DNA from 2 places in the Streptomyces sp. NPDC059443 genome. Region 2 is predicted to be linked to the other one. Evidence: predicted binding sites of a transcription regulator. Region 2 holds the regulator's gene; the other holds the start of a gene.
The links. Region 2 encodes HspR, which represses chaperone genes until heat shock. Its sites were predicted from a motif close to TTGAGNNNNNNNNNCTCAA; they were not measured.
Positions count from the first base shown of each region.

Region 1 (6,032 bases), on a different contig from region 2:
CAAGGATCTCCTGGTCTTCGCTCCCGTGCACGTGTCCCGCTCCTTCGGTGGTGTGTGGGGCACCAGTATTTCGCAGCGGGTACGCCACGGGCCCGGGACCCCGCCGGAGCGGAGTCCCGGGCCCTGTGACGTGGGCGGACCAGGCGACGGATCAGGCCGTCGGGCCAGGCGTCGAGCCAGGCGACGGATCAGGCGACCGCGGTCACCGCCACCGCGTCGGCGACGAGGGCCAGCGCCAGCACCTGGCGGACATCCGTCACCGGGTGCACCTCCAGCCCCTCCAGCACCTCGGCCGGGACGTCGTCCAGGTCGGCCTCGTTGCGCTTCGGGATGATGACGGTGGTCAGCCCGGCCCGGTGCGCGGCCAGCAGCTTCTGCTTGACCCCGCCGATGGGCAGCACCCGCCCGGTCAGCGAGACCTCGCCCGTCATCGCCACGTCCGTGCGGACCTGCCGTCCGGACAGCAGCGAGGCCAGCGCCGTGGTCATCGTGACGCCCGCGCTCGGGCCGTCCTTCGGCACCGCGCCCGCCGGGAAGTGGATGTGCACGCCCCGGTCCTTCAGGTCGGCGACCGGGAGCTCCAGCTCCGCGCCGTGCGAGCGCAGGAAGCTGAGCGCGATCTGCGCCGACTCCTTCATCACGTCGCCGAGCTGCCCGGTCAGGGTCAGGCCCGCCGCCCCGGTCTCCGGGTCGGCCAGCGAGGCCTCCACGAACAGCACGTCCCCGCCCGCCCCGGTCACGGCGAGGCCGGTGGCCACGCCGGGCACGGAGGTGCGCCGCTCGGCCGGGTCCTGCGCGGACTCCGGTACGTGGTGCGGCCGCCCGATCAGCGCCCGCAGCTCGCCGGCCCCGATCCGCAGCGGCAGCTCCCGCTCCCCGAGTTCGTGCTGGGAGGCCACCTTGCGCAGCAGCCGGGCGATGGAACGCTCCAGGGTGCGTACGCCCGCCTCGCGGGTGTACTCCCCCGCCAGCTTGCGCAGCGCGCCCTCCTCCAGCACCACTTCCTCCGCGCCGAGGCCGGCGCGCTCCAGCTGGCGGGGCAGCAGGTGGTCACGGGCGATGACCACCTTCTCGTCCTCGGTGTAGCCGTCGAGCCGGACGAGCTCCATGCGGTCGGCGAGGGCCTCGGGGATGGCCTCCAGGACATTGGCGGTGGCCAGGAACACGACATCGCTCAGGTCGAGTTCGACCTCCAGGTAGTGGTCCCGGAAGGTGTGGTTCTGGGCAGGGTCGAGCACCTCCAGCAGCGCCGCCGCCGGGTCCCCGCGGAAGTCGGAGCCGACCTTGTCGATCTCGTCGAGGAGCACGACCGGGTTCATCGACCCGGCCTCCTTGATGGCCCGGACGATCCGGCCGGGCAGCGCGCCCACGTACGTACGCCGGTGGCCGCGGATCTCGGCCTCGTCCCGGACCCCGCCCAGCGCGACGCGGACGAACTTGCGTCCCATGGCGTGGGCCACGGACTCGCCGAGGGAGGTCTTGCCGACCCCCGGAGGGCCCACGAGCGCCAGCACGGCCCCGCCGCGGCGGCCGCCCACGACTCCCATACCCCGCTCGGAGCGGCGCTTGCGCACCGCGAGGTACTCGGTGATCCGGTCCTTCACGTCGCCCAGCCCGGCGTGCTCTGCGTCCAGGACGGCCCGGGCGCCGCGGATGTCGTACTCGTCCTCGGTCCGCTCGTTCCAGGGCAGTTCGAGCACGGTGTCCAGCCAGGTGCGGATCCAGGAGCCCTCGGGGGACTGGTCGCTGGACCGCTCCAGCTTGTCGACCTCCTTGAGCGCGGCCTCCCGTACCTTCTCGGGCAGGTCGGCGGCCTCGACGCGGACGCGGTAGTCGTCGGACTCCTCGCCCTCCTTCTCGCCGCCGAGCTCGCGCAGTTCCTTGCGGACCGCCTCCAGCTGACGCTTGAGCAGGAACTCCCGCTGCTGCTTGTCGACCCCGTCCTGGACGTCCTTGGCGATGGACTCGGCGACGTCCTGTTCGGCGAGGTGGTCGCTGAGCGCCTTGACCGCGAGCTTGAGCCGCGCGACCGGGTCGGCGGTCTCCAGGAGCTCCACCTTCTGAGCCACGCTCAGGAAGGGCGAGTAGCCGGAGTTGTCGGCGAGCGCAGACACCCCTTCGATCTGTTGGACCCGGTCGACGACCTGCCAGGCCCCGCGCTTCTTGAGCCAGCTGGTGGCGAGCGCCTTGTACTCCTTGATGAGCTCGGTGACGGCCCCGGGCAGCGGATCCGGGACGCTCTCGTCCACGGTCTCGCCCTCGACCCAGAGCGCCGCCCCGGGCCCGGTGGTCCCGGCCCCGATGCGGACCCGCCCGCGCCCCCGGATCAGCGCCCCCGGGTCCCCGTCCGACAGCCGTCCCACCTGCTCGACGGTGCCGAGCACCCCGGTCCCGGTGTACTTCCCGTCGACCCGCGGCACGAGCAGCACCCGCGGCTTCCCGCTCCCGGCGGCGGCCTGCGCCGCCTCCACGGCCCCCCGGGCCTCGGAGTCGGTCAGGTCCAGCGGTACGACCATTCCAGGCAGCACGACCTCGTCGTCGAGCGGCAGCACGGGCAGAGTGAGCGTTACGGACGTCGAAGCCATGATCTTCCCTCCGGCAGTGAAGTTGAGCTATGCCGACTCAATGCACATGCGCCCCCCAATGTTCCCCAACCCCCGTTCGCCCGGGGCGAACAGGGGTCGCGGTGCCTTCCCCCGAAGGTGCGGGCCGTTGGTAGTAGGCGGGGGTCACCACCGGGGAGGATTCCTGCCATGGCCACTGACCGGCCCCTCGCTCCGTTGCGCTCGACGCACTCGATGCCCGTGGTGTTCGGAGCCGGGGCGGCGATCGGCGTGGCGGTCAACCTGCTCGCCGGGAGCCTGCTGGGCGCCTGGGCCGGGGCCTCGTGGGCGGTGCGGATGCGCTCCTCCACCCTCTACGAGGTGCTGGCCGCGCTGATGGTGCTGATGGCCGGGGCCCTGCTGTTCACGCACTTCTCCACGCTGGGGACCCTCGACCTGCCGCTGTGGGCACAGGTGCCGCTCGGGGTGACGGCCGGGTTCGGCATCGGGGTGGTCGCGGCCATCATGGGCGTGGCCGGCGGCGAGCTGCTGATCCCGACGATCGTGTTGCTCTTCGGGCAGGACATCAAGACCGCGGGGAGCCTGTCCCTGCTGGTGTCGCTGCCGACGATGTTGGTGGCCTTCGCCCGCTACAGCCGCGACGGCAGCTTCGCCGTACTGGGCGCCAACCGCCGCTTCGCCTTGGTCATGGTCGCGGGCTCGATCGCTGGGGCGGTCCTGGGCGGGCTGCTGCTCGGAGTCTTCCCCGACGTGCTCCTCATCCCCGCGCTGGCCGCGATCCTGCTGGTCTCCGCCGTCAAGCTCGCCCGCCACGAGTAACCCCGCGCGCGGGTGCTACCCGCCGAGCGCGAGCCAGAACCGGCACTCCCCGCATTGCTCGGAGTACCGGTCGTCCCGGTAGCCGGGCTCGCCCGTGGACCGGTTCAGCAGGCGCAGCCGGCGCCCTTGGACCTCGTCGTCGTGGCCGCGGTCGTCACCCGTCCAAGGCATGCCGGACATCGCCTGATCCCCCATCACCTCCCGAGAGGTGCGAGGTCGATCTGCCCGGAACCGAGACCGGCTCGCCAGCCGATTCCTGAGGGGCCGCCCGGCGCGCGCACCGCTGCGGACCGTCGCGGTCATCGGTGCACAGGAACCCGCGGCGTTGTCAGTGGCCGCTGCGACGATCCACGGACATCACCACGAGCACCACGAACGGGAGAAGAACATGGGCACCTGGGACGTCGGCCCCTTCGACAACGACACCGCCGCGGACTTCTGCGGAGGCCTCGACGACGCGCCGGAGAACGAGCGCGAGGCCCGCATCCGCGGCGCCCTCGCGGAAGTGGTCGACACTCTTGACTACCTCGACCAGGACATCGCGGCGAAGGCGGTCGCCGCGGCTGCGCTGGTTGCCGCGCAGTGCCCCGACGGCACGCCCGTCACCACGGCCTACGGCCCGGATCTGCCCCTGCCCCGGCTCTCCGGTGACCTGCGCACGGTTGCCGTCAGAGCCCTCGACCGGGTGGTCACCGGGCCCTCCGAGCTCATGGAGCTCTGGGAGGAGACGGAACGGCCCGGGCCTTGGCGGGCCGGGATAGGTGAACTGCGGGCCGTCCTCGCGCCGCAGCAGGCGTAGGGCTCCGCGGTTCGCCCCCTGAGGCGGTAGCCGGAGGCCTCAGGCCGCCGATATCTGGATGTCGCCCGAGGTGGTCTTCGCCGAGAGGTGGGACGGGGCGGACGGGTCCGTGGGGATGGTGATCTTGCGGGCGCCGGAATCGGTGGAGACATCGACCCGGTACGGGGCCGAAGGGACCTTCAGCTTCGCGCTGCCCGAGGTGGATTCCACCGCGACCGAGGCCGGGGCCTTCGCGAAGGCCAGGGTGACGGCGCCGGAATCGGATCGGGCCTCCACGGCCTGACCGGACAGGTTCCCGGCGGTGATCTCCCCCGAGGAGGTACGGATCTTCAGCGGGCCGGCGATCCCGTCGGCCTTGACCTCGCCCGAGGAGGATTCGAGGCCGGCCGCGGCCACCCCGGTCACCGTGATGTCCCCGCTGTCGCTGTGGAGTTCGACCTTGGCCGAGGCCGGCACCTCCAGGCGGTAGTCGACGGAGCACTGGTTCGAGCAGTCCCCGTTGGTGAGGGTCAGCACGCCCCCCGAGACCTGCTGGGCGGGCTCGGGCTTGGTGTCGCCGCGGTAGTGGACGGTGCGGTGGACGACGACCCCCGGACCGGAGCCGACGGTGACCTTGATGTCACCGCTGCGGGCATCCGGCACGGCGACCGCGGTGACGGCCTCCGAGACGGTGGCGTCGGAACTCGCGCTCTTCTGCGGGCCGATGGAGAGGGAGCAACCGGTGAGGAGGAGGCCCGCGGCGAGGGCGACGGCGGTGGAGGCGGCGGCGGTACGAACAGTCAGCGTCATGTCTACGATCGTGCCCGCGGGGCGGGTACGGCGGCCATGGTGCCCGTGCCCGAATCCTGGTGGGGTTAGCACCACCCCGGAGCCGGACCCAGGCACCCCCCGCCGCTACGGACCGGCTTCGGCCCCCGTCACCACCGGCCGGTCCGGTGACGGCATGCCCCACTCGCTCCAGGAGCCGTCGTACACCGCGAGCCGCCCGTACCCGGCGAGTTCCGCGCCGAGGGCGAGCACGCACGCCGTGACCCCGGATCCGCAGCTGAAGTAGAGCCGCTCCCGGTCCCCCGCCACCGCCCCGATCGCCTCGCGGAGCTCGGCGGCGGGGCGCATCAGGCCGTCGGCGTCCTGGAGTTCCCCGAAGGGGAGGCTGACCGCGCCCGGCATGTGGCCGCCTCGCAGGCCCGGGCGCGGTTCGGGGGCGGTACCGGCGAAGCGTTCGCGGGTGCGGGCGTCGAGCACGGCGGCGGCCGGATCGGCCAGGGCCGCCGAGACGGTGGCGGCGTCCACCAGGAGCCCGGCGCGGGGGCGGGCGGTGAAGGAGCCGCGGGGGCCCTCGTACGCCGCCGCGCGCTCCTCCACCGGCCGCCCCGCGGCGAGCCACGCGGGGAGCCCGCCGTCGAGGACGGCGATCCGGTCGAAGCCCATGGCGCGCAGCATCCACCAGGCGCGAGCGCTGGAGTAGATCCCGGCGCCGTCGTACGCGACGACCGTGCTGCCGTCGTCGACGCCGAGGGCGCGCATCGCCCCGGCGAAGGCCTCGGCGCCCGGCATGGTGTGCGGGGCGGCGGCTCCGTGGTCGGACAGGTCGCCGTCGAGGTCGAACGGCCGGGCGCCCGGGATGCGGCGGGCGGTGTCCCGGTGACCGCCGACGGAGGCGTCGAAGACGACCAGCCCGGGAGCCCCGAGGCGCTCCGCGAGCCAGTCGCCGCCGACGAGCGGGCCGGGCGGCACCAGGGAGTGGAGGTGGGGGTGGGGGTGGGAACGGGATGCGGTTGTCATACGACACCTCCGGCAGAAGTCGACGGGCCCCGGCTCACCGGCCCCCTCCGGCTCATCCTCCTACG
Region 1 covers NZ_JBHYVM010000037.1:30,207-36,238, forward strand. Annotated here, with positions in the region: gene ACFXDJ_RS29280 (MarR family winged helix-turn-helix transcriptional regulator) at 1-31, opposite strand, end outside; gene lon (endopeptidase La) at 189-2,585, opposite strand; gene ACFXDJ_RS29290 (sulfite exporter TauE/SafE family protein) at 2,754-3,383, shown strand; gene ACFXDJ_RS29295 (hypothetical protein) at 3,399-3,563, opposite strand; gene ACFXDJ_RS29300 (DUF4259 domain-containing protein) at 3,772-4,182, shown strand; gene ACFXDJ_RS29305 (DUF4097 family beta strand repeat-containing protein) at 4,222-4,971, opposite strand; gene ACFXDJ_RS29310 (sulfurtransferase) at 5,077-5,967, opposite strand; gene ACFXDJ_RS29315 (hypothetical protein) at 6,028-6,032, opposite strand, start outside.
Region 1: lon (endopeptidase La) is a predicted target of HspR. The motif match lies at 2,608-2,626, and genes of this name have one in related genera.

Region 2 (6,032 bases):
GGCGGGGCTGGATTTGGCTGATGCCGCCCGCCAAGGCTGGAACGGTTGCGCGTAAGCGCAGCCTAAAGGTTGAGCCCCCTAGGCTCAGCTCTGTTGACGCACGCGCCGCCGTGGTGCATTCTTGAGTCTGTTCCACTCAAGTCAGCTGGAGGAATCAAAATGGCACGTGCGGTCGGCATCGACCTGGGCACCACTAACTCCGTCGTCAGCGTTCTGGAAGGCGGCGAGCCCACCGTCATCACCAACGCCGAGGGCGCCAGGACCACGCCGTCCGTCGTCGCCTTCGCCAAGAACGGCGAGGTCCTCGTCGGCGAGGTGGCCAAGCGCCAGGCGGTCACGAACGTGGACCGGACCATCCGCTCCGTCAAGCGCCACATGGGCACTGACTGGAAGATCAACCTGGATGGCAAGGACTTCAACCCGCAGCAGATGAGCGCCTTCATCCTGCAGAAGCTGAAGCGCGACGCCGAGGCGTACCTGGGCGAGAAGGTCACGGACGCGGTCATCACCGTCCCGGCCTACTTCAACGACTCCGAGCGTCAGGCGACGAAGGAGGCCGGTGAGATCGCGGGCCTCAACGTCCTGCGCATCGTCAACGAGCCGACCGCCGCCGCCCTGGCCTACGGTCTCGACAAGGACGACCAGACCATTCTCGTCTTCGACCTCGGTGGCGGCACCTTCGACGTGTCGCTCCTTGAGATCGGCGACGGCGTCGTCGAGGTCAAGGCCACCAACGGTGACAACCACCTCGGTGGCGACGACTGGGACCAGCGCGTCGTCGACTACCTGGTGAAGCAGTTCCAGAACGGCCACGGCGTCGACCTGTCCAAGGACAAGATGGCGCTCCAGCGTCTGCGCGAGGCCGCCGAGAAGGCGAAGATCGAGCTGTCCTCCTCCACGGAGACCTCGATCAACCTGCCCTACATCACGGCTTCCGCCGAGGGCCCGCTGCACCTGGACGAGAAGCTCACCCGCGCCCAGTTCCAGCAGCTGACCGCGGACCTGCTCGACCGCTGCAAGAACCCGTTCCACAACGTCATCAAGGACGCCGGCATCCAGCTGTCCGAGATCGACCACGTGGTCCTGGTCGGCGGCTCCACCCGCATGCCGGCCGTCGCCGAGCTCGTCAAGGAGCTCACCGGCGGTCAGGACGCCAACAAGGGCGTCAACCCGGACGAGGTCGTCGCCCTCGGCGCGACCCTCCAGGCGGGCGTTCTCAAGGGTGAGGTCAAGGACGTCCTGCTCCTCGACGTGACCCCGCTGTCCCTCGGTATCGAAACCAAGGGCGGCATCATGACCAAGCTCATCGAGCGCAACACCACGATCCCGACCAAGCGGTCCGAGATCTTCACGACGGCCGAGGACAACCAGCCGTCCGTGCAGATCCAGGTCTACCAGGGCGAGCGCGAGATCGCGGCGTACAACAAGAAGCTCGGCATGTTCGAGCTGACCGGCCTGCCGCCGGCCCCCCGTGGCATCCCGCAGATCGAGGTCTCCTTCGACATCGACGCGAACGGCATCATGCACGTCACGGCCAAGGACCTCGGCACGGGCAAGGAGCAGAAGATGACCGTCACCGGCGGCTCTTCGCTCGCCAAGGACGAGGTCGACCGCATGCGCCAGGAGGCGGAGCAGTACGCGGACGAGGACTCCCGTCGCAAGGAGGCGGCCGAGTCCCGCAACCAGGGCGAGCAGCTCGTCTACCAGACGGAGAAGTTCGTCAAGGACAACGAGGACAAGGTCCCGGCCGAGGTCAAGGACGAGGTCGAGGCCTCCATCGCCGAGCTGAAGGAGAAGCTCAAGGGCGAGGACACCGCCGAGATCCGCACCGCGACCGAGAAGCTCGCCGCCGTCAGCCAGAAGCTCGGCCAGGCGATCTACGCCGACGCCCAGGCCGCCCAGGGTGCCGCCGGTGCCGCGGGCGCCGAGGGTGCTCACCAGGCCAAGGCCGACGACGACGTCGTCGACGCCGAGATCGTCGACGACGAGAAGCCGAAGGGCGGCGCTGCCTGATGTCGGAGGAGACCCCGGGCTTCGAAGAGAAGCCCGAAGTCCCCACCGGCGCAGGCGCGGAAGACGCAGCCGCCGAGCCGAAGACCGCTGGTTCCTCCAAGGAGGAGCCGGCGGCCCCGGCCGGGGACGCAGCAGCAGCGGCAGCCGCGGACGTGGCCCTCCTGGCCCAGCTGGACCAGGCCCGTACGGCGCTCAACGAGCGCACCACGGACCTCCAGCGGCTCCAGGCGGAGTACCAGAACTACCGCCGCCGGGTGGAGCGGGACCGGATCGCCGTCAAGGAGATCGCGGTCGCGGCCCTCCTGACGGAGCTCCTCCCGACCCTGGACGACATCGGCCGGGCGCGGGAGCACGGCGAACTGGTCGGCGGCTTCAAGTCGGTGGCCGAATCGCTGGAGACCGCCGCGGCCAAGATGGGCCTGCAGCAGTTCGGCAAGGAGGGCGAGCCCTTCGACCCGACGATCCACGAGGCCCTGATGCACTCGTACGCGCCGGACGTCACGGAGGACACCTGCGTGGCGATCCTTCAGCCGGGGTACCGGATCGGCGAGCGTACGATCCGTCCCGCACGGGTCGCGGTGGCCGAGCCCCAGCCGGGCGCGGCGCCGAAGTCCGAGGCGGCGGAGGCCGACACGCCGTCGGACAAGGACGCGGATGCCCCCGAAAAGGGCTGACGCTGAACACGTAGTCACAGCAGAGGCAGCGCGAGAGGAGGGACACCGGGGATGAGCACGAAGGACTTCGTCGAGAAGGACTACTACAAGGTCCTCGGTGTCCCCAAGGACGCCACCGAGGCCGAGATCAAGAAGGCGTACCGGAAGCTCGCCCGCGAGTTCCACCCGGACGCCAACAAGGGCGACTCCTCGGCCGAGGAGCGCTTCAAGGAGATCTCCGAGGCGAACGACATCCTCGGGGACGCCAAGAAGCGCAAGGAGTACGACGAGGCCCGCGCCCTGTTCGGCAACGGAGGCTTCCGCCCCGGACCGGGCGGGGCCGGCGGCTCGTTCAACTTCGACCTCGGTGACCTCTTCGGAGGCCAGCAGCAGGGCGGCGCGGGCGGCGGCTTCGGCGGCGGTCTGGGCGACGTCTTCGGCGGCCTGTTCAACCGCGGCGGCGCCGGCCCGGGTGCGGGGACCCGTACCCAGCCGCGTCGCGGCCAGGACATCGAGTCGGAGGTCACCCTCTCCTTCACGGAGGCGGTGGACGGGGCCACGGTCCCGCTCCGGATGTCCTCGCAGTCGCCCTGCAAGGCCTGTTCGGGCACCGGCGACAAGAACGGCACGCCCCGTGTGTGCCCGACCTGCGTCGGCACCGGCCAGGTCTCCCGGGGCAGCGGCGGTGGTTTCTCGCTGACCGACCCCTGCGCGGACTGCAAGGGCCGCGGCCTGATCGCCGAGACCCCCTGCGACGTCTGCAAGGGCAGCGGCCGGGCCCGCAGCTCCCGGACCATGCAGGTCCGGATCCCGGCGGGGGTCTCCGACTCCCAGCGGATCCGGCTGCGCGGCAAGGGCGCTCCGGGCGAGCGCGGAGGCCCGTCCGGCGATCTGTACGTGGTCGTGCACGTCGACGGCCACCCGGTCTTCGGCCGCAGGGACGACAACCTCACGGTGACCGTTCCGGTGTCGTTCGCGGAGGCGGCCCTGGGCGCCGACATCAAGGTCCCGACCTTGAACGGTCCCTCGGTGACGCTGAAGCTGCCGCCGGGCACCCCCAACGGCCGTACGATGCGGGCCCGCGGCAAGGGAGCGGTCCGCAAGGACGGCACCCGCGGCGACCTGCTCGTCACGGTGGAGGTCGCGGTCCCGACCGAGCTGAACGACAAGGCCCGCGAGGCCTTGGAGTTGTACCGCGAGGCGATGGAGTCCGAGGACCCGCGCTCCGCGCTGTTCGAGTCCGCGAAGGGAGCATGACATGGACGGCCGCCGTAGGAGCCATTACCAGCTCACCGACGAGACCCCGGTCTACGTGATCTCGGTGGCCGCCCAGCTCTCGGGGCTGCATCCGCAGACCCTGCGCCAGTACGACCGCCTCGGCCTGGTCTCCCCGGACCGTACGGCCGGGCGCGGCCGGCGCTACTCGGCCCGCGACATCGAACTGCTCCGCACGGTGCAGGCGCTGTCCCAGGACGAGGGCATCAACCTGGCCGGCATCAAGCGGATCATCGAACTGGAGAACCAGGTCGCCGCGCTCCAGCAGCGCGTGGCCGAGCTCTCCAGCGCCGTCGACGGGGCCGCCGCCGTGCTCCAGCAGCGCGAGGCCCAGGTCCACGCCTCGTACCGGCGCGACCTGGTCCCGTACCAGCCGCCGGTCCCGGGCAACGCCCTGGTCGTCTGGCGCCCCAAGCGCCCGACGGACTGAGCGGAACGCGTAGCGGGGCCCGTAGCCCCGCCCGTACGCGCAGAGGCCCCGCCCGGACCCTTCTCGAAGGGCCCGGGCGGGGCCTCTGTGCGTCTCCGCCGGCCGCATCCGGCCGCAATCCCGGCCGTAGCCGTCAGCGCGGCTCCGTAAGCCCCCCGGCGTCCCCGGGACCCGAGTCGTGCAGGATGCCGGACTCGGCGATGAGGTAGCCCAGCTGGGCCCTGCTGCCGCTGCCCAGGGCGGTGGCCAGTTTCGCGATGTGCGCGCGGCAGGTGCGCACGTTCATGCCCAGGCGCCGGGCGATGGCCTCGTCGACGTGCCCCTCGATGAGGAGGTGGGCGATGGAGCGCTGCACTCCGGAGATCCCGTCCGGGCTGTGCGTGTACGTGACCTTGTCGTTCAGCGGTACGGCCCTGCGCCACAGCTGCTCGAAGACCTTGATGAGGTACTCGATCAGTCCCGGGTGCCGCAGTTCCAGGGCGACCCGCCGATCGTGGCTCGCGGGGATGAAAGCCACCGTGCGGTCGAAGATCATGAGACGCTCGATCAGTTCCTCCAGCGTGCGGATCTCCACCTTGCCCGTGGAGATCCTGTCCACGTAGGCGAGCGTGCCCTGGCTGTGCCGCACAGTGTGTTGGTAGAGCGTGCGGATCTTCACCCCGCGGTCGATCATCGGCGAGGCGCGCTCCAGGGACTGGCTGAGGCTGAACGTCGGCCGGGCGCCACCCGGTTGGACGGTCAGCGCCTCGGTGTGACACTCGGCGGTGGCCAGATCGATGGCGGCGTTGATCTGGTCGAATCCCTCCAGCACCGTGATGGCGTGGGTGTTGGCGGGGCTCTGGGCGCTGAGGGCGAGGAACGGCTCGAACGCGTCGGTGAGATCCACGGCGGTGCGCCTACGGTCCTGGATCTCTCGTTCGATCGGGTGAAGCCGTTGGGCGAGTGCGACGGACGGGGGAACCGCGCGCAGTTGGTTCGCGTCGTCCGGGTCGGGGCGCAGCAGGGCGAATTCGAGCAGGCAGGGGGCGTTCTTGACTTCACCGCGGGCGACGCGGCCGGTGCCCAGAGCCGCTGCGTAGAGTCGGGTTCCCTCGGCGCACATCTCCGTGACGGGGTGGTGATGTGTCGGGTTTGTTGTGCTTTGCGGCAAATCTCCACCCCCCAGGGTCCTGAACATGTAAGAACATGATGCATCGTCCCTGTGGCACTGACGTGCCTGAATGAGCCATCGTCTGTCAGTGCGGGGGAGAAGATTCCATCAAGTGAGGACGAAGCCGACCATGTATCAGAGAATGCTTCGCTCGGCGCTTGCCGTTGTTTTCTCCGTCGTCGCGATTTTTGGGGCAGTCGTCGCCGTCAATGGGGACACGGGAAGCGCTGATGTCAGTGCGGGTTCGCCCGCTGTGGTGAAGGTCGGGAACGACTTCGGCTGGGACACCATCCCTGCGCAGGTCTCCTGATGACCCCCGACGACCGCGGCTTCCGCCGTGAAATGGCATCGGCATACCGCTCCGGCTGGCAGTTCATCGATCTGACCAGTGCCATTCCTTATGCCGGCGATTCGTTGAAGGTCACCCTCTTCGGCCAGCCGATCGTCGTGGTGCGCGAGGAGGACGAGGACGTCCGCGCCTACCGGTGCCTGCGTCGCCCGCGAGGCGCGC
Region 2 covers NZ_JBHYVM010000008.1:83,430-89,461, forward strand. Annotated here, with positions in the region: gene dnaK (molecular chaperone DnaK) at 160-2,013, shown strand; gene grpE (nucleotide exchange factor GrpE) at 2,013-2,687, shown strand; gene dnaJ (molecular chaperone DnaJ) at 2,739-3,923, shown strand; gene ACFXDJ_RS10415 (heat shock protein transcriptional repressor HspR) at 3,925-4,371, shown strand; gene ACFXDJ_RS10420 (helix-turn-helix transcriptional regulator) at 4,505-5,548, opposite strand; gene ACFXDJ_RS10425 ((2Fe-2S)-binding protein) at 5,831-6,032, shown strand, end outside.